4 regions of the Blautia intestinihominis genome follow, and region 2 is predicted to be linked to each of the others. Evidence: predicted binding sites of a transcription regulator. Region 2 holds the regulator's gene; each other region holds the start of a gene.
What was found. The regulator Rex, encoded in region 2, represses fermentation and respiration genes when NADH is low (regulators of the CRP and FNR family bind a similar motif). The targets are predictions, from matches to a motif close to ATTGTTAANTANTTAACAAT.
Positions count from the first base shown of each region.

Region 1: the regulator Rex is predicted to act here: its motif matches at 6,736-6,755, upstream of WMO75_RS09710 (acyl-CoA carboxylase subunit beta).
Region 3: the regulator Rex is predicted to act here: its motif matches at 936-955, upstream of WMO75_RS16965 (L-lactate dehydrogenase).
Region 4: the regulator Rex is predicted to act here: its motif matches at 5,434-5,453, upstream of gap (type I glyceraldehyde-3-phosphate dehydrogenase).

Region 1 is NZ_JBBMEI010000026.1:33,256-41,465, forward strand. Features, by position in the region: gene cmk ((d)CMP kinase) at 1-57, opposite strand, end outside; gene WMO75_RS09685 (BaiN/RdsA family NAD(P)/FAD-dependent oxidoreductase) at 74-1,315, opposite strand; gene WMO75_RS09690 (oxaloacetate decarboxylase subunit alpha) at 1,414-2,826, opposite strand; gene WMO75_RS09695 (sodium ion-translocating decarboxylase subunit beta) at 2,880-4,028, opposite strand; gene WMO75_RS09700 (biotin/lipoyl-binding carrier protein) at 4,045-4,413, opposite strand; gene WMO75_RS09705 (OadG family transporter subunit) at 4,438-5,181, opposite strand; gene WMO75_RS09710 (acyl-CoA carboxylase subunit beta) at 5,195-6,631, opposite strand; gene WMO75_RS09715 (D-alanyl-D-alanine carboxypeptidase family protein) at 6,847-8,049, opposite strand; gene WMO75_RS09720 (zinc dependent phospholipase C family protein) at 8,135-8,210, opposite strand, start outside.
Region 2 is NZ_JBBMEI010000009.1:76,517-84,726, reverse strand. Features, by position in the region: partial or broken gene WMO75_RS04710 (NAD(P)H-hydrate epimerase) at 1-885, opposite strand, end outside; gene WMO75_RS04705 (redox-sensing transcriptional repressor Rex) at 979-1,635, opposite strand; gene abc-f (ribosomal protection-like ABC-F family protein) at 1,794-3,716, shown strand; gene WMO75_RS04695 (NADP-dependent isocitrate dehydrogenase) at 3,759-4,967, opposite strand; gene WMO75_RS04690 (S8 family peptidase) at 5,104-5,940, opposite strand; gene glmS (glutamine--fructose-6-phosphate transaminase (isomerizing)) at 6,309-8,147, opposite strand.
Region 3 is NZ_JBBMEI010000088.1:362-8,571, forward strand. Features, by position in the region: partial or broken gene WMO75_RS16955 (YARHG domain-containing protein) at 1-49, shown strand, start outside; gene WMO75_RS16960 (helix-turn-helix domain-containing protein) at 159-392, opposite strand; gene WMO75_RS16965 (L-lactate dehydrogenase) at 1,063-2,010, shown strand; gene WMO75_RS16970 (CoB--CoM heterodisulfide reductase iron-sulfur subunit B family protein) at 2,095-2,889, shown strand; gene WMO75_RS16975 (4Fe-4S dicluster domain-containing protein) at 2,889-3,290, shown strand; gene WMO75_RS16980 (4Fe-4S binding protein) at 3,298-5,286, shown strand; gene WMO75_RS16985 (hydrogenase iron-sulfur subunit) at 5,277-5,720, shown strand; gene WMO75_RS16990 (4Fe-4S dicluster domain-containing protein) at 5,708-6,682, shown strand; gene WMO75_RS16995 (4Fe-4S dicluster domain-containing protein) at 6,686-7,726, shown strand; gene WMO75_RS17000 (FAD/NAD(P)-binding protein) at 7,726-8,210, shown strand, end outside.
Region 4 is NZ_JBBMEI010000001.1:35,084-43,293, reverse strand. Features, by position in the region: gene WMO75_RS00160 (AAA family ATPase) at 1-558, shown strand, start outside; gene WMO75_RS00155 (hypothetical protein) at 629-1,141, shown strand; partial or broken gene WMO75_RS00150 (hypothetical protein) at 1,151-1,204, shown strand; gene WMO75_RS00145 (tetratricopeptide repeat protein) at 1,196-1,489, shown strand; gene WMO75_RS00140 (DUF1810 domain-containing protein) at 1,538-1,966, shown strand; gene WMO75_RS00135 (alpha-amylase family glycosyl hydrolase) at 2,112-4,409, opposite strand; gene WMO75_RS00130 (histidinol-phosphatase HisJ family protein) at 4,465-5,283, opposite strand; gene gap (type I glyceraldehyde-3-phosphate dehydrogenase) at 5,493-6,512, shown strand; gene WMO75_RS00120 (phosphoglycerate kinase) at 6,636-7,832, shown strand; gene tpiA (triose-phosphate isomerase) at 7,986-8,210, shown strand, end outside.

The sequences.
Region 1 (8,210 bases), on a different contig from region 2:
GGCCACTGTACTTTTGCCCGCTCCAGCCGGACCGTCAATTGCAATATTGTGTACCATTTTGTTTTCCTCCTAGTTACTCTTTTTCGCTTATATCTATAGCAGCAAGGTATGCAGTGGACCACGCGATCTGAAGATTGTAGCCCCCTGTTACTGCGTCAAGATCAAGAACTTCACCTGTAAAATACAGGTTTTTGATTTTTTTGGACTCCATGCTTCCCGGGTTGATATCCTTGACGGAAACACCGCCCTGTGTGATGACCGCCTCCTTGAATTCTCCCGGCTCCGTGATCGTGAACGGGAAATTCTTGACGACTGTGCCAAAGGCAAGGCGTTCTTCTCTGGATATCTCATGGATCACCTTATCTCCCGGGATTCCACCGATCTCAAGCATCACCGGTGTAAGTGATGATGGGAAAAGGACTCCTATCACATTCTTAAACTGCTTATTCTTGCCATTTTCAAACTCTCGAAGTATCCGCTCATCAAGCTGCTCCGGACTGAGGGCCGGCTTAAGATCGATAAATGCGCTCAGTTCTTCTCCTTTGGCAAGATATTTGCCAAGTTTGGCACTGGCACTTAAGATCAGCGGTCCGGTAACACCGGTATGTGTAAACATCATCTCTCCAAAATCCCGATAAAGGATCTTTTTGCCGCGTCTGACTGTAAGCTCTACATTCTTGAGTGAAAGTCCTGTCATCCTCGGAATATAATCTTCTTTGACCTTAAGCGGAACAAGCGATGGGATACAGTCCGTCACCTGATGCCCGGTCTCCCGTGCAAAACGATATCCGTCTCCTGTGGAACCGGTCGTTGGATAAGACAGTCCGCCTGTCGCAACGACTACTGCATCTGCATTCTGAACTTCTCCGTCCGCCAGGGAAATTCCTGTCGCAGCCCCGTCCTTTGTCAGAATCTCTCTGACTTCACTTCTGAATCTTACGTGAACGCCATATTTCTTCATAAGACGTTCCAGACCGCGGATGATGTCTGAAGAACGGTCAGACTGTGGAAAAACGCGGTTTCCCCGTTCTGTCTTGAGCGGTACGCCCGTCTCCTCAAGAAGTGCCATCATATCCTGGCTGTTAAAAGTATAAAATGCACTGTACAGAAATTTGCTGTTCGTCATCACTGCGCGGAGCAGGTCTTCTACCTCACAGTTATTTGTAACATTGCATCTTCCTTTTCCTGTAATATAAAGTTTCTTTCCCAGCTTTTCGTTTTTTTCGTATAAAAAAACTTCACAGCCGTTTCTGGCGGCGATGATACTGCACAGCATACCGGCAGCTCCGCCCCCGACAATTATCACTTTGTTCATGGAAATCCTTTCTTGCAAGCAAGCCCGTCAGAAAAATCTGGCGGGCCTGATTATTTTCCTTCATTTGGAACGCTGTCCAAAGCAGGGATTTTTATTTTTTATACCGGATATGCTCCGTTTTCTGTGTCTGCAGCTTTCTCGTCTACTTTTTTCTCCTGAGCCTGACGGTATTTGAAGAAGTCAGTAGCAACCTGCGGGAACAGTGCGTAAGACAGAACGTCCTCATCCTGCTCTTTGTAAGCGGACATTTCTGTTTCCAGTTTGTCCAGCTCGTTGTCGAGAAGGTCTGCCGGACGGCAGGTGATCGGTTTTGCATCTCCGATGCACTTCTTCTGTACATCCTGGTTGAATGGTTTTACGGTTGCACCGTATTTTCCTAACAGGATATCCTTTGTTTCTTTTGTGACCATCTTGTATCTCTCACCCATGAGCACGTTGAATACAGCCTGTGTACCAACGATCTGAGAAGACGGAGTTACGAGTGGCGGCTCACCGAGGTCTTTACGAACCTTCGGAACTTCCTCAAGAACATCGTAGAATTTGTCTTCTGCGTGCTGCTCTTTGAGCTGTGATGTCAGGTTGGAAAGCATTCCGCCTGGTACCTGATACAGAAGAGTCTTGATGTTTACACCAAGGTTCTTCGGATTCAGAAGGCCGCTGTCCAGAGCGTCATCACGGATCGGCCGGAAGTAATCAGCGATCTCAGCAAGGAGTTTCTGATCAAATCCTGTATCATATGGTGTGCCTTTGAAGGTCTCTACCATAACCTCTGTTGCCGGCTGGGAAGTTCCCAGAGCGAACGGAGACATTGCAGTATCGATGATATCAACACCAGCTTCTACTGCTTTGAGGTATGTCATGGAAGCAACACCAGAGGTGTAATGTGTATGAAGATCGATCGGGATCTTAACAGCATCTTTGAGTGCTCCGACAAGCTCAGTTGCTTTATATGGAAGCAGAAGACCTGCCATATCTTTGATACAGATGGAATCTGCACCCATGTCTTCGATGTGTTTTGCGATGTTTACCCAGTACTCAAGAGTATATGCATCACCTAATGTGTAGGAAAGAGCAACCTGTGCGTGTGCTTTTTCTTTGTTGGCAGCTTTAACTGCTGTCTGAAGGTTACGCATATCGTTGAGGCAGTCAAAAATACGGATGATGTCGATTCCGTTTGCTACAGATTTCTGTACGAAGTATTCTACTACGTCATCTGCATATGGACGATATCCAAGGATGTTCTGTCCACGGAACAGCATCTGAAGTTTTGTGTTCTTGAAGCCGTCACGTAATTTACGAAGTCTTTCCCATGGGTCTTCTTTAAGGAAACGAAGGGAAGCATCGAAAGTAGCTCCACCCCAGCACTCTACTGCGTGGTAGCCGACTTTGTCCATTTTATCTACGATCGGGAGCATCTGTTCTGTGGTAAGTCTTGTTGCGATCAGAGACTGATGAGCATCACGGAGAACAGTTTCCACGATTTTTACAGGTTTTTTTTCTAATTCAGCCATTATGTTTTCTCCTTATATTATTAATTCAGCTAAACGCATCTGACCCAGCGGGATCAAACACCGAAGATAGCCATGAAGGTTCCGGCTGCAACGGCTGTTCCGATTACACCGGCTACGTTTGGTCCCATTGCATGCATCAGCAGGAAGTTTGTAGGATCTGCTTCTGCGCCGACTTTCTGGGATACACGGGCAGCCATAGGAACGGCTGATACACCAGCGGATCCGATCAGCGGATTGATCTTTCCACCGGACAGTTTGCACATCAGTTTACCAAGCATACATCCGCCGAAAGTACCGAATGCAAATGCTGCAAGACCGAGAACAACGATTTTCAGAGTATCAACATTAAGGAATGCCTCTGCGCTTGTAGAAGCACCTACAGATGTACCAAGCAGGATAACTACGATGTACATCAGGGCATTGGAAGCAGTCTCAGTAAGCTGTTTAACAACGCCTGACTCACGGAAGAGGTTACCCAGCATCAGCATACCTACCAGCGGAGCTGTTGTAGGAAGAAGTAAGCAGACAACGATCGTGATAACGATCGGGAACAGGATCTTCTCGATCTTGGTTACCGGACGAAGCTGATCCATTTTGATCTTACGTTCTGCTTCTGTAGTACAGAGTTTCATAATCGGCGGCTGAATGATCGGAACCAGTGACATATAAGAATATGCCGCCACCGCGATCGGTCCCATTAAAGCGGTCTGTCCAAGTTTTCCGGCAAGGAAAATGGAGGTAGGACCATCTGCTCCACCGATGATGGAGATCGCTGCTGCTGCTTTTCCGTTGAATCCAAGGAAGATCGCAAGGAAGTATGCAACATAGATACCAAGCTGTGCAGCTGCTCCGAGGAGGAAGCTCTTCGGATTGGCGATCAGCGGACCGAAGTCTGTCATCGCACCAACGCCCATGAAGATCAGGGACGGAAGGATACTCCACTCATCGAGGATATAGAAGTAATGCAGAAGACCACCAACACCGTTGGACATGTCTTCCGGATTTGCCATAATGTCCGGGTAGATATTTACCAGGAGCATACCAAAAGCGATCGGAACCAGAAGAAGCGGCTCAAAACCTTTTTTGATAGCAAGGAATAAGAATACACACGCCACCGCGATCATCAGATAGTTTCCCCATGTCAGGTTAAAAAATGCTGTCTGATGGATCAGGTTGGACAGGGTTTCTATTACATAAGACATTTGATTACCTCCCGTCCTAGTTCATTGTAGCCAGAGTATCTCCGTTTTCTACGGATGCGCCTTCGGATGTGTCGATGCTGGCTACAGTACCATCCTGAGGAGCTACAACCGGGATCTCCATCTTCATGGATTCCAGGATCACGATGTTGTCTCCTGCTTTTACTGCCTGTCCTGCGGAAGCTACGATCTTGAGGACTTTACCTGGTACAGAAGCGGTAACTTTGACTGCGCCTGCTCCTGCTGCCGGTGCTGCTACTTTAGGAGCTGCTGCCGGTGCTGCCTTCGGTGCTGCTACTGGAGCTGCTGCCGGTGCGCGTACGCTTCCTGTTTCTTCTACAGTAACTTCATATGCTGTTCCATTTACGGTGATTGTATAGCTTTTCATTTTTAATCCTCCTAAAATTGTCAATTACCTTTTTTTGCGGTTGATCTTACGGATGGAGCGTACAACAAATCCGTCTGTTGTAGTTCCCTCTGATGCTGCGATCGCTGCTGCGATCACGGCGATCAGCTCTGAGTTATCAGTTTCTTCCTGAACAGGTGCTGCTGCCACCGGAACCGGTGCAGGAGCCGGAGCTGCTGCTTCTTCTTTTTTCTTTTTAACCTGCTGTGCTCCTGAACCCGGAATGTATTTGAACAGGGAGATCAGGAAGATCAGCATGGCCAGAATCACGAATACAGTACCGATTCCCATAAGAGTGTTAAGTGCTGCATTCTTCATGGTTGTTCCAAAAGAATACTGAATATCGACTGCCAGTGAAGTAGGAGTCAGGTTCTTGTCAAATACATAAGTAAATTCAGCGTCTTCTTTTTCGAATTCAACCGGAATAACTGCTGTATATTCATCACCTGAATATTCGATCTCTACATCACCGGTTTCCTTCAGCTCACCCAGGTCATCTTTGGTTCCGTCCCAGGCTGTCATTGCACTTGAAGTAAACGCATCGTCGGACTCCATGTACTGCTCGATCTGATCATCAGACAGTCCGATGATCTCATCTGTCAGTCCTTCTGCATAAGTTTCAATCTGGTTTTTGACGGTTTCGTCGATCTCACCATCTGCCCAAACAACTGCTGCACCGGAGAATATCAGGGATGCGGCGCAGGCAAAAGCAGCGCAGGTAGTGGATGCTTTCTTTAACATCTGATTCATATGCTCACCTCGCTTAGACTGTGCCATGTTTCTTAGCTGGACGGTCTTCTCTCTTTGTGAACAGCATCTCAAATGCTCCGATCACGTATTTACGTGTGTCAGCCGGAGCGATCACAGTATCTACATATCCTCTTGCTGCGGCAGATTCTACGCTGGACTGCAGTTCTCTGTACTCTGCAGCTTTCTCGTTGATAACAGAAGCTTCTGATCCCGGGTACATGATCTTTGCTGCCATGGAAGCATCCATCATTCCGATTTCTGCATTGTCCCATGCATAAACGATATCTGCACCTACAGATTTGCTGTTCATTGCCACATAAGCTGTTCCGTATGCTTTGCCGATGATGACGTTTACCTTCGGAACGGTTGCGGATGCAAATGCATGAACCAGTTCTCCGATGGATTTAGCCATAACTTTCTCGCTGCATACAGTTGCGTTGAATCCGGTTACGTTTGTAAGAGTCAGTACCGGGATATCAAAAGCGTCACAGAATTTTACGAATCCGGCTGCTTTTCTTGCTCCTCTTGCGGAAAGAGTGCCGTCGAATTCTTCTGTCTTCTCACCTTCTACATCATAAACTTCTGTTCTGTTGGCTACTGCACCTACAGTCATTCCGTTTACACGAAGGAGTCCTGTAACAACGTCTTTACCATAGTCTCTCTTGGTCTCGAAGAAGATTCCGTTGTCTGCGATTCTGGAAAGTGCGATGGAGGTGTCTCCTGCGCATGCTGCGATATCCTCGCATGCACGGTTCAGATCATCTGTGCACTCTGCGAAAGAATCATTGTCTTCGAAGTTGGATGGAAGAAGGCTTACCAGCTGACGGATCTCAGCAAGGATCTCTTCTTCGGATTCTACAGCATCAATAAGACCAGTCTCTTTGCTCTGGTAATCAGCTGCTGCTGTGTCACATTTCTCTGTGCAGTTTCCATCAAGTGCGTTCGGGCTGTTTACGAACATTTTGCCTTTTTTGGCTTCGATGAATGTGAAGTCGGTCAGTGCCGGAACAACTGCCATTCCTCCGCCACAGGTACCGAATACTGCTGTGATCTGCGGGATCATTCCGGATGCCATTGTCTGTTTAAAGTAGATTCCACCGAATGCTTCCAGTGCATCTGTTGCTTCCTGAAGACGCATTCCTGCACAGTCTACCAGACCGATCACAGGTGCTCCTGTCTTGATAGCAAGGTCATATAATGCGGAGATCTTCTTTGCATGCATCTCGCCTACAGTTCCGTTCAGTACGGAAGCATCCTGGCTGTATACATAGACAAGATTTCCATCGATTACACCATATCCGGTGATAACACCGTCTGAAGGCGCTTTTTTCTCAGTCATGTTGAAATCTGTAGATCTGGCTGTTACGCTTTTCCCGATTTCGACAAAACTGTTGGCGTCAAGCAAAGAAGTGATTCTTGTGCTCGCTAAGCTTTGTGTTGCATTACTCATTCTCTTTTGCCCTCCATGTTTATAAAATTTTAAAATATAACCAAAATTTTAGCCGATTATAATTGTAACCTGTTTTCAAGTTTTTTTCAATACATTTCGGTTTTTTTGTTAAATTTTTAACCCCAAAATTTATTTTATGTCAATGCAAAATTTTTGGTCAAAAAAAAGAAAAGCCCTCTCCTCGCGGAAAAGACTTTTTGCTCTCTTTCATTTCCTTAATGAAAAAATCTATCAGAAACATATTCCAGGGTCCGGGTGAAGGTTCTCTCCCCGACAGACTGTTCTGCCAGTACCGGGTAAGCAGAGAGCAATTCCCCATTCAGCCGGAATGTCACCTGCCCGATCTCATCTCCCCGTCTTACAGGAGCTTCGATCGAAGACGGCACTTTTACCTGACAGGTCACATTTTCCCTGTCAGAAAGAAGCATGCAGGTTTCTTTCTGTTCTTCGGAGATATCGAGAAGACCGTGCAGATATATCTTCTTTCTGCCGACAGGATCTCCCGTGAATCCATTTTTGACCTGGATCAGAGGAATCTCGGGGTCTTTCCACCAGCTGCGGTATTTATAATTTTCTTCGCCGTAATTAAGAAGTGCTGCGGTATCCTTCCATTTGTAAGTCTTGTGGTTCGGCCAGCCGCTTCCCAGAAGGGCAACAATGAAAGTCCTGCCGTCTTTTTCCTCTGCACAGACATAACAGTAGCCCGCGTCTCCTGTGTATCCGGTTTTTCCTGACAGGATGCCTTCTCTCATATCCAGGAACGCATTCGCATTGTGGAGAGAAAATGTCCGCTTCTTCTCAATATCTGAAAAAGAATAGTCCCTTGTCTCGGTGATCTTGAGGAACATCGGATTCTGTATGGCATAGCGCATGATAAGTGCCAGGTCCCGCGCTGTTGTATGATGACTTCCCCCGTCATCCTTCGCATCCAGCCCGTTCGGTGTCACAAAATGTGTGTCCGTACAGCCGATCTCTTTCGCTTTCTGGTTCATCATGGCTGCAAATCCTTCCACAGAACCTCCGATATGTTCCGCGATCGCGACCGCGGCATCGTTGTGGCTCTGCAGCATCAGAGAGTACAAAAGGTCTTCCAGATAATACTGCTCTCCTTTTTGGATACCAAGCCGTACATCTGGCTGCGCGGCAGCATTGGAAGAAACCTGTACATAATCATCGCCTTTACCGTTTTCCAGGGCAAGGATGCAGGTCAGGACTTTCGTGGTGCTTGCATTCGCTCTCGGTGTTTCGCCCTCTTTTTCATACAGGACACGCCCCGAATCCCCATCCATCAGAACTGCCGAAAGCGCATAAAGATTTCCGAGCGCACTGCTTTCCCCGGAAGCAGCACAGACTGTGGAATTTATCAGAAAAACTGCTATGACCAGAATCGTGACCGTGATATTATATCTGCGTTTCATATCCCACCTCTTATTCTTTATAGGATATTTTATGCAGACCTGTCCTCATTATATGTCTCTGTTCCTTCCGGTTCCAGTAAGCCGGTCAGCCGTTATAAGTCTTATACCATCTCTCGCCCAGCGGTCTGTCTTCTTTTGAAAGTCTGAATAATTCCTCAAGG
Region 2 (8,210 bases):
ATCATCTGCAAACATCGCCTCCGGAAGAAGCGTCTGCAGTGGAATGCGATTCTCCTCATCCGTCAGGATCTTGACCATCCCGGCTCCGGCAGCGAAGGCGCCCTCTGCACAGAGATACGCTGCCCCGCACATTCCTTTGCTTCCGGCAACGACAAGAACCTTGCCAAACGTACCCTTGTTCCCATTCGCGGCGCGCAGAGGAAGCTTCTGGAGATCTTTTTTCTCAAGTGCCGCTTTCCGTGTCGGAAGATCCGGATTCTCGTAGATGCCGACATCTGCTACAACAATTTTTCCCGCAAAATTTTTGCCTGGATAAAAACACAAGCCTGTTTTACAGAATGCAAACGTCACCGTCAGATCCGCACGAAATGCGATTCCAAGCTCTCTTCCCGTGTTGCTACATACCCCGGACGGCAGATCTACCGCCACTTTCCATGCAGAAACCTCGTTCAAAGCCTGAATGATTTCTATGTATTTTCCTTCGATCGAGCGGTCAAGCCCAACGCCGAAGATGGCATCTACTATAGTAGTATATTCTCCTGCTGCCAGGTTATTCACCAGAGGAACCTGATAATTCTCTGCGATCTTAAGTTGGCGGCGTGTTTCCTTTGTGCGGTGATCCGGATTTCCGAGCATATAGATTTCCGCGTTATATCCATGCAGATGCAGGATCCTGGCGATCGCGACTCCGTCTCCGCCGTTGTTCCCGCCTCCGCAGACGCACAAGATCCGCTGTTTCTGTGACATTTCCGCAAAATGTCCTTCCATTGCATCCACAACAGCCAGTGCCGCCCGTTCCATCAGCACACAGGACGGAACTCCCATTCCGGTAATGGTGCAGCTATCCAGTGCTTTCATTTCCGATCCGCCTACAATTCGTTTCATCTGATATCTCCTCGATATACGATACAAAGCAAAAAGCTGTTACGCAGCCGCCTTCATTAAGGAGCCGGGTAACAGCCTCTTGCTGTCCTCATGTTATGATTGCTGCTCTTCCACGTGTTCCTGACGATATTGACTGAGATTGTAAGATAACGTCATCAGACTCTCAGAAAGATGTACGTTCTCTACAATGACATCCTCCGGAGTCTCCAGATCGATATGTGCAAAATTCCAGATTGCCTTGATACCATTCTCGATCAGGATATCTGCCATATCCTTCGCCTTGTTCTTCGGCAGTGTGAGGATCGCAATCTCAATATTCTTCTCTCTGAGGAAGAATGGGAGATTACTGATCATCTGGATCTCAATTCCACGGACCGCGATGCCCTCCAGTACCGGATTGACATCAAAAATCCCTTCCAGCTTAAAGCCACGTTTTTCAAAGTCAACGTAATTGGCAAGTGCCTGTCCAAGATTACCGGCACCGATGATGATCATCGGATGTACCTCATCCAATCCAAGGATCTTACCGATTTCTGTATAGAGATATTTCACATTATAACCGTATCCCTGCTGCCCAAATCCTCCAAAATTATTCAAATCCTGGCGGATCTGCGATGCTGTGACACGCATTTTCTTACTAAGATCATTGGAAGATATACGTTCAACATTGTCTTCCAGTAACTCGCCAAGATAGCGATAATACCGGGGCAGTCTCTTAATTACAGCTTTTGATATCTGTTTTGCTTCCACCGTTGTCCCCTCCTTATACTTTCCTGTTAATTATACCGAAATGTTATTTTATTGTCAATCAATGTTGTCAAATCTATACAATTTTTGAGGAAATTTCCTTTACAAAGCCATCATTTGACCTTATAATCATAGCGTATATTGACTTTGGAGGAATATTTATGATTTTATCGTGTCAGGGCATCAGCAAATCTTTTGGCGAAAAAGTCATTTTGAACGATGCCTCATTTCATATAGAAGAGCGTGAAAAAGCCGCTCTCATCGGCAACAACGGAGCAGGTAAGACAACCCTTCTCCGTATTATAATGAATGAAATTTCTGCGGATTCCGGTCAGGTCGTTCTGATGAAGGACAAGAAGATCGGTTATCTCGCACAGTATCAGGATGTCAGCGGACACCGCACCGTCTATGAGGAACTGCTCACAACCAAGCAGTACATCATCGACATGGAAGACCGCATGCGTGCGATCGAAGTCCAGATGAAAAACGCTTCCGGCGAGGAACTTGACCGTCTGATGAACACCTACACCCGCCTGACCCACGAATTTGAGCTGGAAAACGGCTATGCCTACAAGAGCGAGCTGATGGGTGTCCTCAAGGGTCTTGGCTTTACGGACGAAGATTTTTCCAAACAGGTCGAAACCCTCTCCGGTGGACAGAAGACCCGTGTCGCTCTTGGTAAACTCCTGATCTCCAAGCCGGACATTCTTCTCCTCGATGAGCCGACCAACCACCTCGACATGGAGAGTATTTCCTGGCTGGAAACTTATCTTCTGAATTATCCGGGTGCTGTATTTATCGTCTCCCATGACCGTTATTTCCTTGATAAAGTTGTAACGAAGGTCATTGAGATTGATGCCGCCCAGGTCCGCATGTACAGTGGCAATTACTCCGCTTACGCCGAAAAGAAAGCACAGCTTCGTGACGCACAGTACAAGGCTTACCTTAACCAGCAGAGAGACATCAAGCATCAGGAAGCCGTCATCGTCAAGCTGAAATCCTTCAACCGTGAGAAATCCATCCGCCGCGCAGAAAGCCGTGAAAAAATGCTCGGTAAGATCCAGCGGATCGAGAAACCGACCGAGGTTCAGAGCCAGATGCGGCTTTCTCTGGAACCGAGAGTTGTCAGTGGAAACGATGTTCTCACGGTAGAAGAACTTTCCAAGAGCTTTCCGGAGCAGACACTTTTTACCGATATCTCTTTCCAGATCAAACGTGGTGAGCGCGTTGCCCTGATCGGAAACAACGGTACCGGCAAGACGACCATGCTCAAGATCCTCAACGATCTTATCCCGGCAGACTCAGGAACTTTTTCCCTGGGCTCCAAGGTTCAGATCGGATATTATGACCAGGAACACCATGTACTCCACGCGGAGAAGACGATCTTTGAGGAAATTTCCGATACTTACCCGACACTTACCGAGACAGAGATTCGAAACATGCTCGCCGCCTTCCTCTTTACCGGTGATGATGTTTTCAAAGTGATCTCCTCTCTCTCCGGTGGTGAGCGCGGCCGTGTTTCCCTCGCGAAGCTGATGCTCTCCGAGGCAAACTTCCTGATCCTCGATGAGCCGACCAACCACCTTGATATCGCTTCCAAAGAAATACTCGAAGAAGCGCTGAACAGTTACACCGGTACGGTCTTTTATGTTTCTCATGACCGATATTTCATCAACCAGACCGCGACCAGGATCCTGGAACTGACCAATCAGGCCGTTGTCAACTATATCGGTGATTACGATTACTACCTTGAGAAAAAAGAAGAACTCACTGAGAAATACGCTCCGGTGCAGCAGGAAACTGTAACTGTGCAGGAAACCGCACCAGCCACAGCATCTGAAGGAAAGCTCACCTGGCAGCAGCAGAAAGAAGAACAGGCACGTAAGCGTAAGCAGGAAGCAGAACTTAAGAAAACAGAAGCGCGGATCGAAGAACTCGAAACCCGCGATAAAGAAATCGATGAAACACTGGTTCTCCCGGATGTCTGCACCAACGTCGGACGCTGTGCAGAACTCAGCCGCGAAAAAGACAAAATCCAACAAGAACTTGAAGAACTCTACGAAAAATGGGAAACCCTGGCGTAATGCCTTGGGTTTCCCATTTTTATCTTTTGATGTATTTTTAAATTAAAGTAATGTGTCCAGAGTCTCTCTGATCGCAAGGATAAACTGCTCGCTGTTCAGTACGGTCGGATTCTCAATGCTGGTGATCAGTGCCAGGTCTTTGGTCATCTTTCCGGATTCGATGGTGGAAAGAGTTGCTTCTTCCAGTTTGTCTGCGAACTGTGCAAGTTCCTGATTCCCATCGAGTTCCCCACGTTTGCGTAGTGCTCCTGTCCATGCAAAGATGGTTGCAACGGAGTTTGTGGAAGTCTCGCCGCCCTCCAGATGACGATAATAATGTCTCTGTACCGTTCCGTGAGCAGCTTCATACTCATAGTATCCGTTCGGAGAAACAAGAACAGATGTCATCATCGCAAGAGAACCAAATGCAGAAGATACCATATCACTCATAACATCTCCATCGTAGTTCTTGCATGCCCAGATAAATCCACCCTCTGCTTTCATGACACGGGCTACGATATCATCGATCAGGCTGTAGAAGTAAGTAAGACCTGCTTCCTCGAATTTCTCCTTGAACTCATTGTCAAATACTGTCTGGAAAACCTGTTTAAATTTGGCATCGTAAGTCTTGGAAATGGTATCCTTCGCGCCAAACCATACATCCTGCTTGGTATCCAGTGCATAGTTGAAGCAGCTTCTTGCAAAACTCTCAATAGAAGCTTCCATGTTGTGCATACCCATGGCAACTCCCGGAGCCTTGAATTCCTGTACCAGAGCACGTTTCTCTTCTCCATCCTCGGAAGTATAGACAAGCTCTACTTTACCCGGTTTGTCAACGTACATCTCTGTGTTCTTGTAAATGTCCCCATATGCGTGACGTGCAAGAGTGATCGGTTTCTTCCAGTTGCGTACGCATGGCTCGATTCCCTTTACTACGATCGGGGCACGGAATACAGTTCCGTCCAGAATCGCACGGATCGTTCCGTTCGGGCTCTTGTACATTTTCTTGAGGTCGTATTCTTCCATACGTGCGTGGTTTGGAGTGATGGTCGCACATTTAACTGCAACACCATATTTCTTGGTTGCTTCTGCTGCATCGATGGTTACCTGGTCATCGGTATCATTGCGGTGTGCAAGACCAAGGTCATAGTATTCTGTATTCAGATCAATATACGGAAGTAATAATTCGTCCTTGATCATCTTCCAGAGAATTCTGGTCATCTCATCTCCGTCCATTTCGACTAACGGCGTTGTCATCTGAATTTTTGTCATAATGTTCTCCTCTCTGCATATCACTGGTTTGCTGTCGCTATTTACAGCAACGATTTGTTCCATTGTAGCGAAAAAAATCATTCCCGTCAATACTTTCAGGCTTTACTAAAGTAAATTCTGCGAATTTTCCTGAAAATCACAGCGAAAGGAACTTTTTACAGTTAAATTTTCCCCATCCCTGCTGATTTTTCGGAAGGCCGAGGTCGTCTGCGCTGTCGCGGAGCATCATCTTGATATCTACGTTGGTGAGCATGGGATCTTTTTCCAGTGCAAGTGCCGCCGCCCCGGAGATCATTGGCGTGGACATCGACGTACCGCTTTTCATTCCATACGTATTTCCCGCCCCGGCCGCACACGACATGATCCGGCGTCCCGGTGCCACCAGATCCGGTTTACAGACACACTCAAACGTCGGCCCTCGCCCGGAGATTCCCTCTTTTCCCATAAGCATATCGCTGGAACCCACCGTGATCACCTTTTTGCTGCACCCCGGAGCAGTGATACTGCCCGGCTCCGGTCCCTGGTTTCCCGCCGCCGCAACGACCACCAGTCCCTGATCCCAGAGCTGTTCCACGCCGCGCACCAGAACATCCTTGTCATTCCTGGTACGATATGTCGTGCCGACAGAAATATTCACCACTCGGATCCTGTACTCCTCCCGATGGTTCATAAGCCACTGAAACGCCGCCAGGATATCCTCCTTATTGCCGTTTCCAAAACGATCCAGCACCTTAAGCCCGATCAGCGAACATCCCGGTGCCATCCCTTTGTACTTTCCCATAGAAGCCGCTCCGCTGCCTCCTAAGATCCCCGCCACACACGTTCCATGACCATTATCATCGTAAGGTAATTTCCTGTATGATATAAAATCTGCAAAAGCATAAATACGATCACCAAAATCCATATGAGGATAAATTCCCGTATCAAAAAGTGCCACACCAACCCCTTTTCCGGTATAAGCTGACTGCTTCATGAATATACTCCTTATAAATGGACTTATTTTAGTGTATTCCGGATATCTGTGGATTGCTTCGCAATAAAGCATTTCTCCCAATTCCATGTATAACTTTCGAAAAAATGCCAATACTGAAAGCCATAGGAAATAAAAGGAGGCTTTTTTATGCTGATACTCTTTCTTGTACTCTTTTTTCTACTGCAGGCGCTCGTACTCTTCTGCTGCCTCGCCGCCGGGAACGATCCCGCATCCCAGAAAATTTCCGATCAGGAACAGATGGATTATATCAGACGGTGGATGGAGAAGCATTCCGGGTCATGAATATAAAAAATCGAGGGTATAACAGCCATTTGTGACTATTGTACCCTCTGTTTTTCTTTTTACTATTATTCTACTGTAACACTCTTGGCAAGGTTTCTCGGCTTATCTACATCAAGACCCTTTGCAACACTTACATAGTATCCCAGAAGCTGTAACGGGATCACAGCAAGAGAAGTTGCAAAGTATGGATCTGTCTTTGGAATATAAACAGTGAAATCTGCAGTATCTTCGATGTTATAGTTTCCAAAAGTAGTCATTCCCATCAGATATGCTCCACGGCTCTTGCATTCTACCATATTGCTGACTGTTTTTTCATAAAGATCCGGCTGAGTGAGGACTCCGATCACCAGTGTTCCATCCTCGATCAGAGAAATCGTTCCGTGTTTCAGCTCACCTGCAGCATATGCCTCTGAATGGATGTAGCTTACTTCTTTCATCTTGAGGCTGCCTTCCATGCTGATTGCATAGTCGATTCCACGACCTACGAAGAAAGTATCATGTGCGTTTGCCTGCTTGGACGCAAACCACTGAATGCGCTCCTTGTCATCAATGATTCTCTGGATTTTCTCCGGAAGAGTCTGAAGTTCTTTGATGTATCCTGTGTACTGCTCCTCTGTGATCTGCTCTCTTACCAGCGCGAACTGGATTGCCAGTACATAAGATGCCATCATCTGTGTACTGTAAGCTTTGGTTGTCGCAACAGAAATTTCCGGTCCCGCAAGTGTATAGAATACATTATCTGCTTCACGGGCAATAGAAGATCCCACAACATTTACGATCGCAAGCGTTCTGATTCCATGATCCTTACACAGTCTCAGTGCTGCAAGGCTGTCTGCGGTCTCTCCGGACTGGCTGATCACGATCGCCAGTGCATGAGGATCCAGAATCGGATTACGATAACGGAATTCAGACGCAAGTTCCACACGAACCGGAATTCTTGCCATATCTTCGATCACATACTGTGCAGCCATTCCTACATGATACGCAGAGCCACAGGCAACGATATAAATCTGGGAAATATCTTTGATCTCATCCTCTGCCAGACCGACTTCTGCCAGATCGATCCTGCCATCCTTCAGAACAGAGTTCAGTGTATCCTGTACAACTTTTGGCTGCTCATGGATCTCCTTCATCATGAAATGCTCGAATCCAGCTTTTTCTGCTGCTTCTGCATCCCAGTCGATCACTTTCATCTTCTTCTCGATTTCTTCCCCATCAAGGTTGTAGAAAGTAATCTCACCCTTACGTACACGGGCCATCTCCATATTGCCGATATAATAAACATTTCTGGTATATTTCAGGATAGCCGGAACATCAGAAGCAATATAAGCTTCTCCATCCTCCACACCAAGGATCATCGGGCTGTCCTTTCTTGCGACATAAATTTCTTCCGGATAATCACGGAACATGATAGCAAGTGCATAAGATCCACGGATACGGACCATAGAATGATTGATTGCATCTACCGGAGTTCCCTCATATTTCTTATAGTAGTAGTCAATCAGTTTCACGGCTACTTCTGTATCTGTCTCTGAATAGAATGTATATCCTTTACGTGTCAGTTTATCCTTCAGTTCCTGGTAATTCTCAATGATTCCGTTATGTACGGCAACGATATTTCCATCATCGCTGACATGCGGATGTGCATTGTTCTCAGAAGGTTCTCCATGAGTTGCCCAACGTGTATGACCAATACCGCAGGTACCCGGAACAGACTCACCGCCATTTGTCTTCTCAGCAAGTCCCCTCAGACGTCCCTTTGCCTTAATAACTGTGGTCTCACCTTCACCATCACGCACAGCAATTCCTGCTGAATCATAACCACGATATTCCAGTTTAGAAAGACCATCTAACAGAATCGGCGCCGCCTGATGATTACCTGTAAACCCTACAATTCCACACATAAATATATCTCCTCTTTTTCATTTCACTTTTGCATTGATAAATTCAATTTTTGCTCTATGATA
Region 3 (8,210 bases), on a different contig from region 2:
TTCCAAGATCGCAGAGTGGGAAGAACGAAAATCCGGTGAGGGGAATTAAATGACGAGCGTGCTGCTGGCTCCGTTTCATAAGTAATGAAAGAAAAAGCACCCGTTTGACATACAGAAAAGATGTGTATGTCAGGCGGGTGTTTTTGACCGCAGATTCATTATTTGGCTGCTTTGAGTGGCTTGATCGGCTCTTTGTTATCTGTTCGTCCTACAAGATAATCAATGGTGGTATCGTAGTAATCTGCAAGACGGATCAGCATTTCAACCGGAATTCCACGGGAACCTGTCTCGTAGTGAGAGTAAGAACGCTGGCTGATATGAAGGACTTCGCCAAGCTGTTTCTGGGACAGGTCAGAATCAATTCGGAGATCCTGAATACGTTGATATTTCATGAGAACACCTCCTTAGTTTCTATAAGTATAAAGCAGACCGAAATGTGCTGGTGAATTTGGAGCAAAATGGACTCTGTAAGTTGTGCCGGATGCAATGCAGAGGTTGTATTGCCATCCACTACGCAGTCGAGAAGCTGAAGAACATTATAAAATTATACGCCCTTTAATTCTATTAACGCAGCAATAGATTTGGATTCTGAGAAAGCCTCTCCGATAGCTATTTTTTTCCGGAGAGACTTTTAACAAAACAATCGAAAATTATCCTGAAATTTTGTGCAATATGTAAAACCACTTGAAAATGATAAAAAAATTCAAAAATATGTTGTTAAAAGATTGTCATTGTGGTATTTTAAATGAAGCGGAGAAAACAATATTTTATGCGGAAACAAAGAGGGAAAAGTCCTTTGTTGAAAAAGTTTGTGAAAAAACACAATGTGACATGACTTAACCCAGGAAAACAGAGTGGGATTACGTCCGTGTTCCTGGGTTAGGCCATGTCGCAAGGCAGAAAATAGAGTTTAAACCGCTTTTTTTCTAAATGCGATTGTTAAAAAATAAACAAAAAACAAAGAGCATCACACAGGGAAAACTACTAAATCCCACGGAAAAAACAAACAAATTCCAGGGGAAAGACGGTATAATCCCACAAACCCCATGAAAGGAGTTTATTATGAGCAGCAAAATTACTATTATCGGAGCTGGAAGCGTTGGATCTACAATTGCCTATACACTGGCACATGATGAGATTGCTTCTGAGATTGTTCTGATTGACATCAACAAAGAAAAGGTGGAAGGAGAGGTTATGGACATTGAGCAGGGAACCTGCTTCAGAAGTCCCGTATCCCTGACCGCAGGAGATTATGCAGATGCAAAAGATTCCGACATTGTAATCATCACATCCGGAATTGCCCGTAAACCTGGGCAGACCCGAATTGAACTTACTCAGACAAATGTTAATATTCTGAAGAGCATTACTCCTCAGATTGTAAAAGAAGCTCCAAATGCAAAGTATATCATCGTAAGTAATCCGGTAGATATTATGACTTATGTATTTACCAAGATTTCCGGTCTTTCGGAGAATCAGATCATGGGATCCGGAACCATCCTTGACACAGCCAGACTTCGCTATGGACTTTCCGAGCACTTTAAAGTTGCACAGAGAAATATCCATGCTTATGTATTTGGTGAGCATGGTGACACTTCCTTTATTCCATGGACAAGTGCTTACATTTCCGGTTTGAGCGCAGATGAATATTACGAAGAAATGAAAGCGTATGGCAAGGAAATAGAACCATTAGACAAAGAAGCTATGCTGGAATATGTACAGAAATCCGGCGGACAGGTTATTGCAAAGAAAGGTGCGACCTTCTATGCAGTATCTGCAACTGTTTGTCAGCTGGTTGGTCTGATTCTGGCTGCCTCTGATTCTCTTGCAACTGTATCCTCTATGCTTCATGGAGAGTATGGAATCGAAGATGTATGCCTTAGCACCCTTACTCTTGTAGGACCAAATGGAATTCAGGGAAAAGTCCAGATGCGTATGAACAATGAGGAAGTAGCACTTCTTAAGAAGAGTGCAGAAGCATTAAAAGAAGTAATCGCACAGATCGAGCTTTAATAATACCAGCAAAGATACCCCGGCTTCTTTTTTAAAAACGATAAGTCGGGTTCCACTTTGCCTGAGCAAGAAAGGAAAAGAAGCATGAAGTACAGTTATTATCCAGGATGTACCCTGAAGAATAAAGCAAAAGATCTGGATGAATATGCCAGAGCTTCTGCAAAAGCACTGGGCTTCGAAATGGAAGAGATCAAAGACTGGCAGTGCTGCGGCGGAGTATATCCCCTTGGCAGCGACGAGATTGCCACCAAGCTTTCTTCCGTCCGTGCTTTAAATGATGCAAAAGAAAAAGGACAGGATCTGATCACAGTCTGTTCAGCTTGTCATCATGTGCTTAAACGTGTGAACGATGACATGAAAAATGTGGAAGATATTTGCACAAGAGCAAACAATTATCTGAAACTGGATGCCCCGTATGAAGGAGAGACAAATGTCCTTCATTATCTGGAGGTTCTTCGTGATGAAGTAGGATTTGATGAAATCAAGAAGAAAGTTGTCAATCCGTTAAAGGGTAAAAAAATCGGTGCTTATTATGGATGTCTTCTTTTAAGACCGGGAAAGATCATGGCATTTGATAATCCGGAAAACCCGACTATCATGGAAGAGTTCATCCGTGCTCTTGGAGCAGAACCGGTTATTTATCCATACCGCAATGAGTGCTGCGGCGGTTATATTTCCCTGAAGGAAAAAGATATGGCACAGAACATGTGTGAAAAGATCATGGACAGTGCAAAAGGGTTCGAAGCAGACATGCTGATCACAGCCTGTCCTCTTTGTATGTATAATCTTAGAAAGAACGGAAATGGTGCTCTTCCTGTTTACTATTTTACAGAACTTCTTGCAGAAGCTCTTGGGGTAAAAGAGGAGGTGGCGAAGTAATGGCTTATACATATGGAAATGCCCAGAATGCAGCTGAAAGAATCAAAGAGATTTCAGGAGTAAATCCCCTGAAATGTATGAAATGCGGTAAATGCTCCGCAACCTGTCCTGCATTTAATGAAATGGATATTAAACCTCACCAGTTTGTAACTTATGTACAGAATGGCGATATAGACGCACTTGCACAGTCCAAATCCTTATGGAAATGTCTTTCCTGTTTTGCCTGTGTAGAGCGCTGCCCAAGAGATGTAAAACCAGGAAAACTGATTGATGCTGCCAGACAGCTGGTTGTCCGTGAACGAGGCCAGAACTACCTGGAGGCAGACGAGATTCCGGAACTGATCGATGAGGAAACACCTCAGCAGCTCCTGGTAAGTGCATTCAGAAGATACAGGAGGTGAGAGAAAAGTGCAGAGAATAGGTGTATTTGTATGTCATTGTGGTACCAACATTGCAGCCACAGTTGATGTAAAAAAAGTAGTGGAAATGGCTGCAAAGGAGCCAGGTGTCGTTCATGCTGAAGACTATCAGTATATGTGTTCTGAAGCTGGACAGGCAAAAATTATCAATGCCATCCATGAAAAAAATCTGACAGGAATCGTTGTATGTTCCTGTTCCCCGCGTATGCATGAAGCTACCTTCCGCAAGGCAGCAGCAAAGGCGGGATTAAACCCATATATGGTAGAGATTGCTAATATTCGTGAGCATTGTTCCTGGATCCACAAGGATATGGAGGAAGCTACCTTAAAGGCAGTGATCCTTGCAAGAGCAGCAATCGCAAAAGTAAATTTAGATGCTCCTCTTCAGCCGGGAGAGAGTCTTGTAACAAAACGTGCACTTGTAATCGGCGGTGGTATCGCAGGAATCCAGTCTGCACTTGATATTGCAGAAGCCGGCTATGAGGTTGATATTGTTGAGAAGCTTCCAAGTATTGGCGGAAGAATGTCACAGCTTGATAAGACATTCCCAACACTTGACTGTTCTGCATGTATTCTTACTCCCAAAATGGTAGAGGCTGCAGTACATGAGAAAATCAATATTTATACATATAGTGAAGTTGAAAAGGTAAGCGGATTTGTGGGTGACTTCACAGTTGATATTCGTAAGAAAGCAAGAAGTGTGGATATGAGTAAATGTACCGGCTGCGGTGTTTGCTCTGAGAAATGTCCATCTAAGAAAAATGCAAATGAATTTAACCGCGGACTGAATAACAGAAGTGCTATTTATATTCCGTTTGCCCAGGCAATTCCAAATGTTCCGGTTATTGACCGTGAGAATTGTATTAAATTCAAAACCGGAAAATGCGGTGCCTGTTCCAAGGTTTGTGCAGCAGGTGCAATCGACTATGAGCAGAAGGATGAGATTGTTACACAGAAATACGGCGCAATTGTAGTTGCAACCGGTTTCGATGTAATCCCTCTTGATAAATATGATGAGTATGCATACAGCCAGAGTAAGGATGTTATCACATCCCTTGAGCTTGAGCGTATCATGAATGCGGCAGGACCTACAAAGGGTCATCTTGAGAGACTTTCTGATGGAAAAGCTCCTAAGAATATTGTATTCGTACAGTGTGTCGGAAGTCGTTGCTCTGATGAGAGGGGAAAGAGCTACTGCTCCAAGATCTGTTGTATGTATACTGCAAAGCATGCAATGCTGATCCGCGATAAATATCCGGATACAAACGTAACCGTATTCTATATTGATGTCCGTACTCCGGGTAAGAACTTCGATGAGTTTTATAGAAGAGCTGTTGAAGATTACGGTGTTAATTATGTAAAAGGTCAGGTTGGAAAGGTTATTCCGCAGCCGGATGGAACTCTTATGGTTCAGGCTTCTGATCTCCTTGAAAACAAACAGATTCATATGGAAGCAGACATGGTAGTTCTTGCAGCGGCTATTGAGCCAAATAAGGATGTGAGAAAAATTGCAACCATGCTTACCGCAAGCATTGATACCAACAATTTCCTTACAGAGGCACATGCAAAGCTTCGTCCGGTAGAGTCTCCTACAGCTGGTATTTTCCTTTCCGGTGTATGCCAGGGACCGAAGGATATTCCGGAAACAGTAGCACAGGCTGGTGCAGCAGCAGTAAAGGCAATCGGCCTTCTTGCAAAAGATAAGCTGACAACTAATCCATGTACTGCTCATTCTGACGAGCTTCTTTGCAACGGATGCTCTCAGTGTGCAAATGTGTGTCCATATGGTGCTATTTCCTATGAGGAAAAACAGGTAAATGACCACGGAATCCGTGAAACAAGAAGAATTGCAGTAGTAAACAATGCTCTTTGCCAGGGCTGCGGTGCATGTACCGTAACCTGTCCATCAGGAGCAATGGATCTGCAGGGATTCTCCAACAGACAGATTTTAGCGGAGGTAGATGCAATATGTCGATAGAAGAAAAAGAAGAATTCAGACCCAAGATCGTGGCATTCTGCTGTAACTGGTGCAGCTACGCAGGTGCAGACCTTGCAGGAAGCAGCCGTCTTTCCTACCCGGCTGATGTAAAGATTATTCGTGTGCCATGCTCTTGCCGTGTAAATCCAATGTTCATCCTCCGTGCCTTTGAAAAGGGTGCTGACGGAGTGATCATGTGTGGCTGTCATCCGGGAGACTGTCATTACACAACAGGAAATTATTATGCAAGAAGACGTATGACCCTTCTTTTCTCCATGTTGGATTTCATTGGTGTAGAAAACGGACGTACCCGTGTAGAGTGGGTATCTGCCGCTGAAGGTGTAAAATTCTCCCAGACCATGAATGAGTTTGTGGAAAAAATTTATTCTTTGGGTAAAAACGTCAGATTGGAGGATTTAAGATGCAGGAACTGATCACCCGTGCAAAAGAACTGCTGGCTGATGGAACCGTAGTGCGTGTTCTTGGCTGGAAAGCTGGAGACCTGTCTTACAATCCGGAAGCAGCATATTTTGAAACAGCAGAAAGCCTGGATGAATTTGTTTACAATGGCTTCTGCGGACAGAACTTAAGTAAAATGATGATCGAGGCTTCCAAATTAGAGGGAAAAACCCTTGTCTGTCTGAAGCCTTGTGATACCTATAGCTTTAACCAGCTGATCAAAGAACATCGCGTGGATCGTGAAAAGGCCTATATTATTGGTGTTGGATGCAAAGGAAAGCTGAATGTGGAGAAGCTTCGAGAAATGGGAATCAAGGGAATCAAAAGTATTTCCGGAGCAGAGCTTACAGATGCCTGTGAGGAGCTTCATATTTCCACAATCTATGGTGACAAGACCGTAGCCTACAAGGAGGCAATGCTGGAGCGCTGCCATGTATGCAAGGGAAAAGAGCATATGATCTATGATGAGATCATCGGCGAGTCCAAGGATACAAAGGATGCAGACCGTTTTGCAGAAGTTGAGAAAATTGAGAAAATGAGCCCGGAAGACCGTTTTGCATTTTTCCAGAAGGAGCTCAGTAAATGTATCCGCTGCAACGCATGCCGCAATGCATGTCCGGCCTGTAGCTGCCGTAAATGTGTGTTCGACAGCACCAAGTTTGACAGTGCCCAGAAGGCAAACGTGGATTCCTTTGAAGAAAAAATGTTCCACATTATCCGTGCATTCCACGTTGCAGGAAGATGTACAGACTGTGGCGAGTGCAGCCGTGTTTGTCCGCAGGGGATTCCGCTTCACCTGTTTAATCGTAAATTTATCAAAGATATTGATACCTTCTACGGCGAATATCAGGCAGGAGCAGATGTCCAGTCAAAAGGCCCGCTGACCAGCTTTACATTTGATGATGTAGAGCCAGGTGTAGTGGCAGAAAGGGGATAATGTATGTATAAGATTGAAAAAGAAAATCTGGAAGCATTATTCCGGAAAATCGCAGAAAGCCAGGATCTGATCATTCCGATCAAAAAGGCAGGACAGACCAACTTCGGCCTTTGGAATGAAGGAGAAGAGGCTGATCTTGATACACTGAAAACCGTAAAATCCGGTAAAGATGCCTTTTTCCCACAGAGCGAAACTCTTTATACCTGCGTTCGTGATGGAAAGAAGCTGACTGTTGAACCGGAAGAGCTTAGAAGCAGTCCTTTCGTTGTATTTGGCATGAAAGCCTGCGATGTAAAGGGTATGGAAGTGTTGGATAAGGTTTTCCTTGCAGATCCTATTGACACTTTTTATGCTGCAAGAAGAGACCATGGAACTATCGTTGCAATGGCATGCCATGAACCGGAGGAGTCCTGTTTCTGTAAGGTTTTTGGAACAGATGCAGCAGATCCTGCAGCTGATGTGGCTGTCTGGATGGTAGAAGGAACACTTTACTGGAAAGCAATCAGTGAAAAAGGTCAGGCTCTTACAGAAGCAGTTAAAGACCTTCTTACAGATGCAGATGCCTCTGATGAAGCAAAGGTTTCTGCTGAAAAAGAAGCAATCCATAATATTGTAGAACAGCTTCCATATACACATCTTTCTCTGGAAGGATGGGATGGAAATGCAACCGATGAGAAGTTTAATTCTCCTGTATGGGAGACTTTATATAAACCATGCCTGGCATGCGGAACCTGTACTTTTGTATGCCCTACCTGCCAGTGCTATGACATCAAGGATTACGACACAGGACACGGTGTAAAACGTTATCGCTGCTGGGATTCCTGTATGTATTCTGACTTCACAATGATGGCTCATGGAAATAACCGTACCAGCCAGATGCAGAGATTCCGTCAGAGATTCATGCATAAGCTTGTCTATTTCCCGGCTAACAATAATGGCATGTATTCCTGTGTGGGATGCGGCCGTTGCGTGGAAAAATGCCCGTCATCACTGAATATCGTGAAGGTGATCAAGGCTTTTGAAAAGCATGGAGGTGAAAAGTAATGAGCGAATGTACCTGTCATAAAAACTACACACTGGATACGTTGATCCCACAGGTTGGCGTGATCACAGACATTCATGAGGAGACTCCGGATGTAAAAACCTTCTGCGTAACTGCACCGGACGGAGGCAAGCTTTTCGAGCATATGCCAGGTCAGTGTGCAATGGTTTGTGCACCAGGAGTAAGTGAGGGTATGTTTTCCATTACCTCTTCTCCTACAAACAAAGAATATCAGGAATTTAGTATCAAAAGATGCGGAGATCTGACCTCTTATCTGCACAGCCTTCAGGTTGGTGATGAGATCACAGTCCGAGGACCATACGGAAACCATTTCCCGGTAGAAGATAAGCTGAAAGGCAAAAATCTTCTGTTTATTGCCGGAGGTATTGGTCTTGCACCGCTTCGTTCCGTAATTAATTACGTGCTGGACAACCGGGATGACTATGGTACTGTAGATATTCTTTACGGTTCTCGTTCTGCAGACGA
Region 4 (8,210 bases), on a different contig from region 2:
AAAGGAAAAGTTTCCGTCCCAAATAAAGAACTCATGGATAAATTCACAGATATGCTACAGAAAGAACCCTCTTTGGGATATGTGTATCGTTTGGCAAAAGAATCTGGAAGGATGTTAAAAGCCACGCTTGAAAATGATACAGATACTATGTGTGAGATACTGGAAAAAGCGCATAATACAGAAATCCCATTGCTGAATTACAATAATGAGACAGACCTTACAGCAGTCATTAATCTGGTCTATCTGGCAGCACGGGATATGTACCGTGTTGAGCGTGAAGACAAAGCGGGGATTGGATATGTAGATTTCATTTTTTATCCAGAAATAGATAAAAGTTCAGATGCGATTATTTTGGAACTCAAAATAGATCACACTCCAGAAGAAGCAATAGCTCAGATTAAAGAAAAACAATACGCACTTAAATTTCAGGGAAAATTAGGTGAAACTTCCAGATATACAGGAAGAATTCTAGCGGTAGGAATCGGATATGACAAGAAGACGAAAAAGCATCGTTGCAAGATTGAGGTATTGTCTGAGCAAAAGATAAAATGTTGCTAATTGAAATCCACAAATTTTACAGGAATAAATTGATTTTAATTCTGCCGTTAAATATAGGAAGGTTACACCAATGAAAAGAAAAATAAAATGTCCCCAATGCGGGAGAGAGGTTACAGAGAAATTATGTTTTTGTGGATGGGACCTTACAGTGGATTTTGTGGCATATCCGTCTGTCAGCAGAATCCATGAAGAAACTACCCAATTTCATAAGGTCACAAATATTTATATAGAAAAAGCCCAGGAAATGCGAAAGAAAGCAGAAGAAGCATATCGGGCAAGTCTGAGTGTAGATCTGGAAGATTTGGAAAAAACAGTGTCAGATCTGAAAGAAGCTGAAAATTTAATGAAAACGATTCTACGCAGAGATGCCAGTGATGAAAACTTCGAATGGTTTGGCAAAATTTATATGCAGAGGGAAATCATCCAGAGGAAACTTCAGAAACCATCCGGGCTCAAAATAAATTTGAATGTGTCAAAGCAGAGGCGGGTACCGGAATATGCAGAGCAGCTTAAATTTTCCAAAACTCTCCGTGAAGCAGACAAGGGAAATACAGAAGCACAGTTTGCAGCTGGATATATGTAGGAGTACGGAAAAGGAACAGAGATTGATTATGGTCAGGCGGTAAAATATTATCAGATGGCAGCCAGGGCAGAACATAGAGGAGCACAGCACAATCTGGCAGTGCTCTGCTATACAGGGCACGGCGTGGAAAAAGATTTAAAACAGGCGTATGAATGGTTCAGGCGTGCAGCGCAAAATGGTCTGGGACTTTCCATGACAATGCTTGGAACTATGTGCGAAAATGGCGAATACATACGAAAGAATCTGAAAACTGCACTTTATTGGTACCAGGAGGCTTACAAAGCCGGTGACAAAGCTGCCTACGACAAGTGGCAGAAAGCAAAAACAAAGGCAATAAGGAATTCATGAGTCAGGCGTATTGAATATATAATGAGAAATGATTGGAGGGAAAAAATAATGCGAGATCGTCTGGAAAGATTTATAGAACCGCAGGAGCAGGATTATGAACAGGCTCTTAAAGAAATTCGTAATGGAAGGAAAGTAAGCCATTGGATCTGGTATATTTTTCCACAGTTAAGAGGACTTGGAAAAAGCTATATGTCGGATTATTATGGAATCCGAGACTTGGATGAGGCAAAGGCATTTTTGCAGGATCCATATCTGGGAAAGCATTTACAGAAAATTTCAGAAGCATTATTAAATCTGGACAATGACAATGCAACTCAGATCATGGGAAGACCGGATGACATGAAACTGAAATCTTCCATGACCTTATTTGCCTGTGCAGACCCGGAAAATGCTGTTTTTGAGAAAGTACTGGAAAAATTTTATAATGGACATAAAGATGGGCGGACATTAAAAATGCTTTCGAAAGAAAATGGGTAATACGAAAATGCAGTGGATGAACTGAAATGGAGTAAGCGCTTACGAAATGGATTTATTCTCTATAGAAAATACAGGAATAAAAACCAGCCCCATGAATCAAAATTTTCATGATTCACAGGGCTGATTTTTATTTTACAGAAAAAGTCTATTTCTTCCGTCTGCACAGCCAGAAGCATCCGAATGCAGGAATCTGCACTCCTTTGGCTTCGAGTTCGCGGCCGGAGATCAGGTCAGTGTACATACCGTCGTCTTCGTTGATCCATGCAACCTTGTCAAATTCACTGAAGTTGTAGATACCGATGAACTTCTCTTCATCATTTTCACGCACGAGAGCAAGGATAGAATCATCCCAGGTATCAATAGTGCGGATCGGTACCTCACTGTTGAATACGCTGTGTTCCATACGGAGATGTTCCAGCTTGTCAAGTACAGGGAAGAGTTTGCCCTGAACAGTTTCCGGACGATTACGGTTCTCGGCGAGATCCCATCGGAAGTTTCCTCTGTGGAGGTAACGGGAATCGGCAGCTTTGTCCGGATCATCCTTGTAGGAGTAATCGTTGAGCTGTGCAATCTCATCACCGCTGTAAATGACCGGAATACCGGACTGTGAAAGCATGAATGCATGCAGTGTGATGTCATAACGGATCGCACGGTCAACACCTTCTTCATTTCCTTCAAATCCGAAACGTTCAATACCGCAGAGAGAAGCAGTAGTACCGCAGAGTCTTGCATCACCAAGACGCGGGTCGTCATTGTATAGCTCGCCTCTTGCGAAAGAATCCGGATATTTTCCTGTAAGGAAATCATTCAGATATTTCTTATGAGGAACTTCCTGGATTCCGAAGTTCTCAAGGTAGTCATAATCCAGACCCCAGCCGATATCATCATGGCAGCGGAGATAATTCTGGAATACGTAATCTCTCGGAAGTCCGGCAACAATATCAAGCTGACGGCGCAGCAGGGAGACATCTCTTGTTGCAACAGTGTGCCAGGTGCTTGCCATAGTAGTTACATTGTAAAGCAGGTGGCATTCCGGTTTATCTACAGTTCCGAAGTATGGAACGACTTTTTCAGGAGCCATGACAACTTCCCCAAGGAGCAGTACGCCCGGGCAGACGATCTCGCAGATCATACGCATCATACGAACGATAGTGTGTACCTGCGGCAGGTTACGGCAGTTGGTTCCAAGCTGTTTCCAGATATACGGTACGGCATCGAGACGAACAATGTCCACACCCTGGTTTGCAAGATACAGCATGTTAAAGATCATTTCATTGAGAACGATCGGATTGCGATAATTCAGATCCCACTGATAAGGGTAGAATGTAGTCATAACATGTTTATGGATATCATCCAGCCATGTGAAGTTTCCAGGTGCAGTAGTCGGGAATACCTGTGGGCAGGTCTGCTCGTACAGAGACGGAATATCATAGCTGTCAAAGAAGAAGTAGCGGTCCTGATATTCTCTTTCACCGGCGCGTGCACGTTTTGCCCATTCATGATCCTCAGAAGTGTGGTTCATAACAAAGTCCAGGCAGACACTGATTCCACGTTTGTGGCATTCGGAAGTCAGATGTGCAAAATCATCCATGTTTCCGAGCTCTTCCTGTACCTTACGGAAGTCAGCAACTGCATATCCGCCATCGCTGCGTCCTTTAGGGGACTCAAGAAGAGGCATAAGATGGAGATAATTTACATTGCATTCCTGTACATAGTCCAGTTTCTTTTCCAGACCGGAGAGAGTACCGGCAAAAGCATTGACATACATCATCATTCCGGTAAGGTCGTTGCGCTTGTACCATTTCGGGTCCTTTGCACGGCGGATATCGGATTCTTTGAGGTCATTGCTTCTCATATCATAAAATTTCTTGAGTACAGTAAGCAGGTCATTGAGATGCATGGTAACATACGGATTGTCCTGATACAGTTCACAGTAGAGCCATTTCAGCTCGTCAAGATGTCTGGAAAGACGCTCGCAGTAGATCGCATCGTCATCTCTTGCAGGAATCTTGGCAGCCGCTTCTTTGGCAGAAACTTTAGGAGCTTCTGTCTTGGAAGTTTCTACTTTGGCAGTGTCCTCTTTGTGGGACTCGATTTTGACGGATTCTGTTTTGGCAGTTTCCACTTTCAAAGGTTCTGTCTTGGTGGTCTCAACTTTGACTGGTTCAACTTTCTTGGTTTCCACCTTAACAGGCTCAGTCTTGGAAGTTTCTACTTTGACTGCATCAACCTTCTTGGTTTCGACCTTAACCGGCTCAGTCTTAGTAGTCTCGACTTTTGCTGGTTCAACTTTTTTGGTTTCGACCTTAACCGGCTCCACTTTCTTAGTTTCCACTTTCGCCGTTTCAGCCTCTACTTTTACAGCTTCTTTCACAGGTGCTGTACTTTTGGAAGCAGCAGTCTTGGTTGCTTCACGTTTTTTCTGAAGGCGTTTTTTTGCCATGATTTATTTCCTCCCTGTTTGTTTTTTCTTATATTATAAAGCCCGAATCATAAAATCACAGTTTTATAAATTCCGGCTTACGGTCTTTAAAGACAGTATAATATGTAAAACCGCAGTCGGCAAGAATATCTGCCGCTTTATCAAATGCATAGGCGATCTTGTCCGGACCATGTGCATCGGCACCGATCGTGATGATCTCCCCACCAAGCTGTCGGTAGCGTCGGATGACTGCACGGCAGGGGTTCGGCTCGCCAAGCCCGTAATGGAACCCTCCGGTGTTCAGCTCGATTCCGCAGCCCTTGGAAATGATCGTCCGCAGGATCTCATCAAGAATGTCCTGATAGCGTCCGTAAGAGTATTCGCGGTTCTGGTTGGGACCATATCGTACCACATAGTCGATGTGCCCGTAAACATCCATTTCCGAAAATACAGCCAGATTCTCAAGAATGGACTCAAAATATTCCATATAACATTCCGATTCCTTACGCCCCTTGAAGAATTCCCTGTAATAAGGATCCTGACCATGGACGACATGAGAAGAGCCGATCACGAAATCAAAAGGAACCGATTCCAGAAGTTCCTTAAAAGAATGTTCCAGATGCGGCTGAAGCCCAAGCTCGATCCCGAAACGGACATCCAGTTTCGACTGATACTTGTCCCGAAGCATGAAAAGGTTTTCCTGATAGGCAGACAGATCCAGTTCAAAAGTTTCATTATCCGGAGTCGGCGGGTAATCCGGGTCAAGATGCTCGGTAAAGCATACACCATGAAGTCCCCGTCGGATCGCGTCCTGGATCATATCTTCCATAGGAGTGTCAGAATCTGCAGAAAAAGAAGAGTGCATATGACAGTCCCATAAGATTTGATTTGACATTTTTCTGTCCTCCTTTACATGAACTGCACCTATTATAGCATGAGAAAATGCTTCGTGCTACGCTTTCATTTCTATTTTACACATTTTTTATCATGTTTTTTTTAAAATGCACTTGAATTTTTGTACGAGATTCGATACAATATGCAATAGGTTGACGTTTCTTTAACAAACGCCATAATCAACCATTTAATTCATAGGAGGAATTTATCATGGCAGTAAAAGTTGCAATTAATGGATTTGGCCGTATCGGTCGTCTGGCTTTCCGTCAGATGTTTGGAGCAGAAGGATTTGAAATCGTTGCTATCAACGACCTTACATCCCCGAAAATGCTGGCTCACTTATTAAAATATGACTCAACACAGGGAAGATACGCTCTGGCTGACAAAGTAGAAGCAGGAGAAGATTCCATCACAGTTGACGGAAAAGAAATCAAAATCTATGCAAAAGCTAACGCTGCAGAACTTCCGTGGGGAGAAATCGGTGTAGACGTAGTTCTCGAGTGCACAGGTTTCTATACCTCCAAAGACAAAGCTCAGGCTCATATCGATGCAGGTGCTAAACACGTTGTTATTTCCGCTCCGGCTGGAAACGACCTTAAGACAATCGTTTACAATGTAAACCACGAAGGTCTTACAAACGAAGATAAGATCATCTCCGCAGCATCCTGTACAACAAACTGCCTTGCACCAATGGCTAAGGCTCTTAACGATCTTGCACCGATCAAATCTGGTATCATGTGCACAATCCACGCTTACACAGGCGATCAGATGACACTTGATGGACCGCAGAGAAAAGGCGATCTGAGAAGATCCCGTGCAGCTGCAGTTAACATCGTTCCGAACAGCACAGGTGCTGCTAAAGCAATCGGTCTGGTTATCCCAGAACTGAACGGCAAACTGATCGGATCCGCTCAGCGTGTACCAACCCCAACAGGTTCTACAACAATCCTTACAGCAGTAGTTGAAGGAAACGTAACAAAAGAGCAGATCAACGCAGCTATGAAAGCAGCTTCTAACGAATCCTTCGGATACAACGAAGATGAGATCGTATCCAGCGATATCGTTGGTATGAGATTTGGTTCTCTGTTCGATGCTACTCAGACAATGGTTCTGCCACTTGAGAACGGCACAACAGAAGTACAGGTTGTTTCATGGTATGACAACGAAAACTCCTACACAAGCCAGATGGTTCGTACAATCAAACACTTCGGCAAACTTCTGAACGCTTAATCAAGTCCATAAGTTAGAGTGTGGAGCAGGTTATTGCATTGAGCAATAGCACAAATAGACTCAGTCAGGGTCCGGTCTGATTTGGACCGGACCCATTTTTTATGAATTTGGAGGAATATTAGCATGGGATTAAACAAGAAATCCGTTGATGATATCAATGTAAAAGGCCAGAAAGTTCTGGTAAGATGTGACTTTAACGTACCTCTGCAGGACGGCAAAATTACAGATGAGAATCGTCTTGTAGCAGCTCTTCCTACAATCAAGAAGCTGATCGCAGATGGCGGAAAGATCATTCTTTGTTCACACCTTGGCAAACCGAAGGGAGAGCCGAAACCGGAATTATCTCTTGCACCTGTTGCAAAACGTCTTACAGAGCTTCTCGGACAGGAAGTTAAATTCGTTCCGAGCCCGGTTGTTGTTGATGATACTGTCAGAGCAGCTGTAGAGGCAATGAAAGACGGAGAAGTTATCCTTCTTGAAAACACACGTTACCGTGCAGAAGAAACCAAAAACGGTGATGAGTTCAGCAAAGATCTGGCTTCCCTTTGCGATGTATTCGTAAACGACGCATTTGGTACAGCCCACAGAGCACACTGCTCCAACGTTGGTGTTACCAAATATGTGGATACAGCAGTAGTTGGATATCTGATGGAGAAAGAAATTGCATTCCTCGGAAATGCTGTTGAAAATCCGGAGAGACCATTCGTAGCTATCCTTGGTGGAGCTAAAGTTTCCAGCAAGATCTCTGTTATCAACAACCTTCTTGACAAAGTTGATACTCTGATCATCGGTGGCGGTATGTCTTACACATTCTCCAAAGCACTTGGCGGACACATTGGTAATTCCCTCTGCGAGGATGATTACCTTCAGTATGCATTAGACATGCTCAAGAAAGCAGAAGAAAAAGGTGTTAAACTTCTTCTTCCAGTTGACAACAGAATCGGAGATGATTTCTCCAACGATTGCAACATTCAGGTTGTAGACCGTGGATGCATCCCGGATGGCTGGGAAGGAATGGACATCGGACCGAAGACAGAGCAGCTTTTCTGCGACGCTGTTAAGGATGCCAAGACTGTTGTTTGGAACGGACCGATGGGCTGCTTCGAAATGCCGAACTTTGCTCATGGTACAGAAGCAGTTGCCAAAGCACTTGCTGACACTGAAGCTACAACTATCATCGGTGGTGGAGACTCTGCAGCAGCAGTTAACATCCTTGGTTATGGCGACAAGATGACCCACATCTCTACAGGTGGTGGAGCATCCCTGGAATTCCTCGAAGGAAAGGAACTGCCAGGTGTAGCAGCAGCAAACGACAAGTAAAAAGCTTAGTGATTGACAAGCCGTAGGCGCAGGCAGAACTTAGCGTTTACTTGGTTCGCCGCTCTTAATGAACGCAAGTCGCAGACGCAGTGTGAATTTAGAGCCAGGCGAACAATGGCTGGTCAAATTACAATATAAAGGGAGATAATAAAAATGGCAAGAAAGAAAATCATCGCTGGAAACTGGAAAATGAACATGACTCCAAGCGAAGCAGTTAAATTAGTAGAAACCCTGAAACCACTCGTACAGAACGACGAAGTTGACGTAGTATTCGGTGTTCCGGCTATCGACATCGTTCCTGTTGTAGAAGCTTGCAAAGGAACAAACATTGCTGTAGCAGCAGAGAACATGTACTTCGAAGAAAAAGGTGCATACACA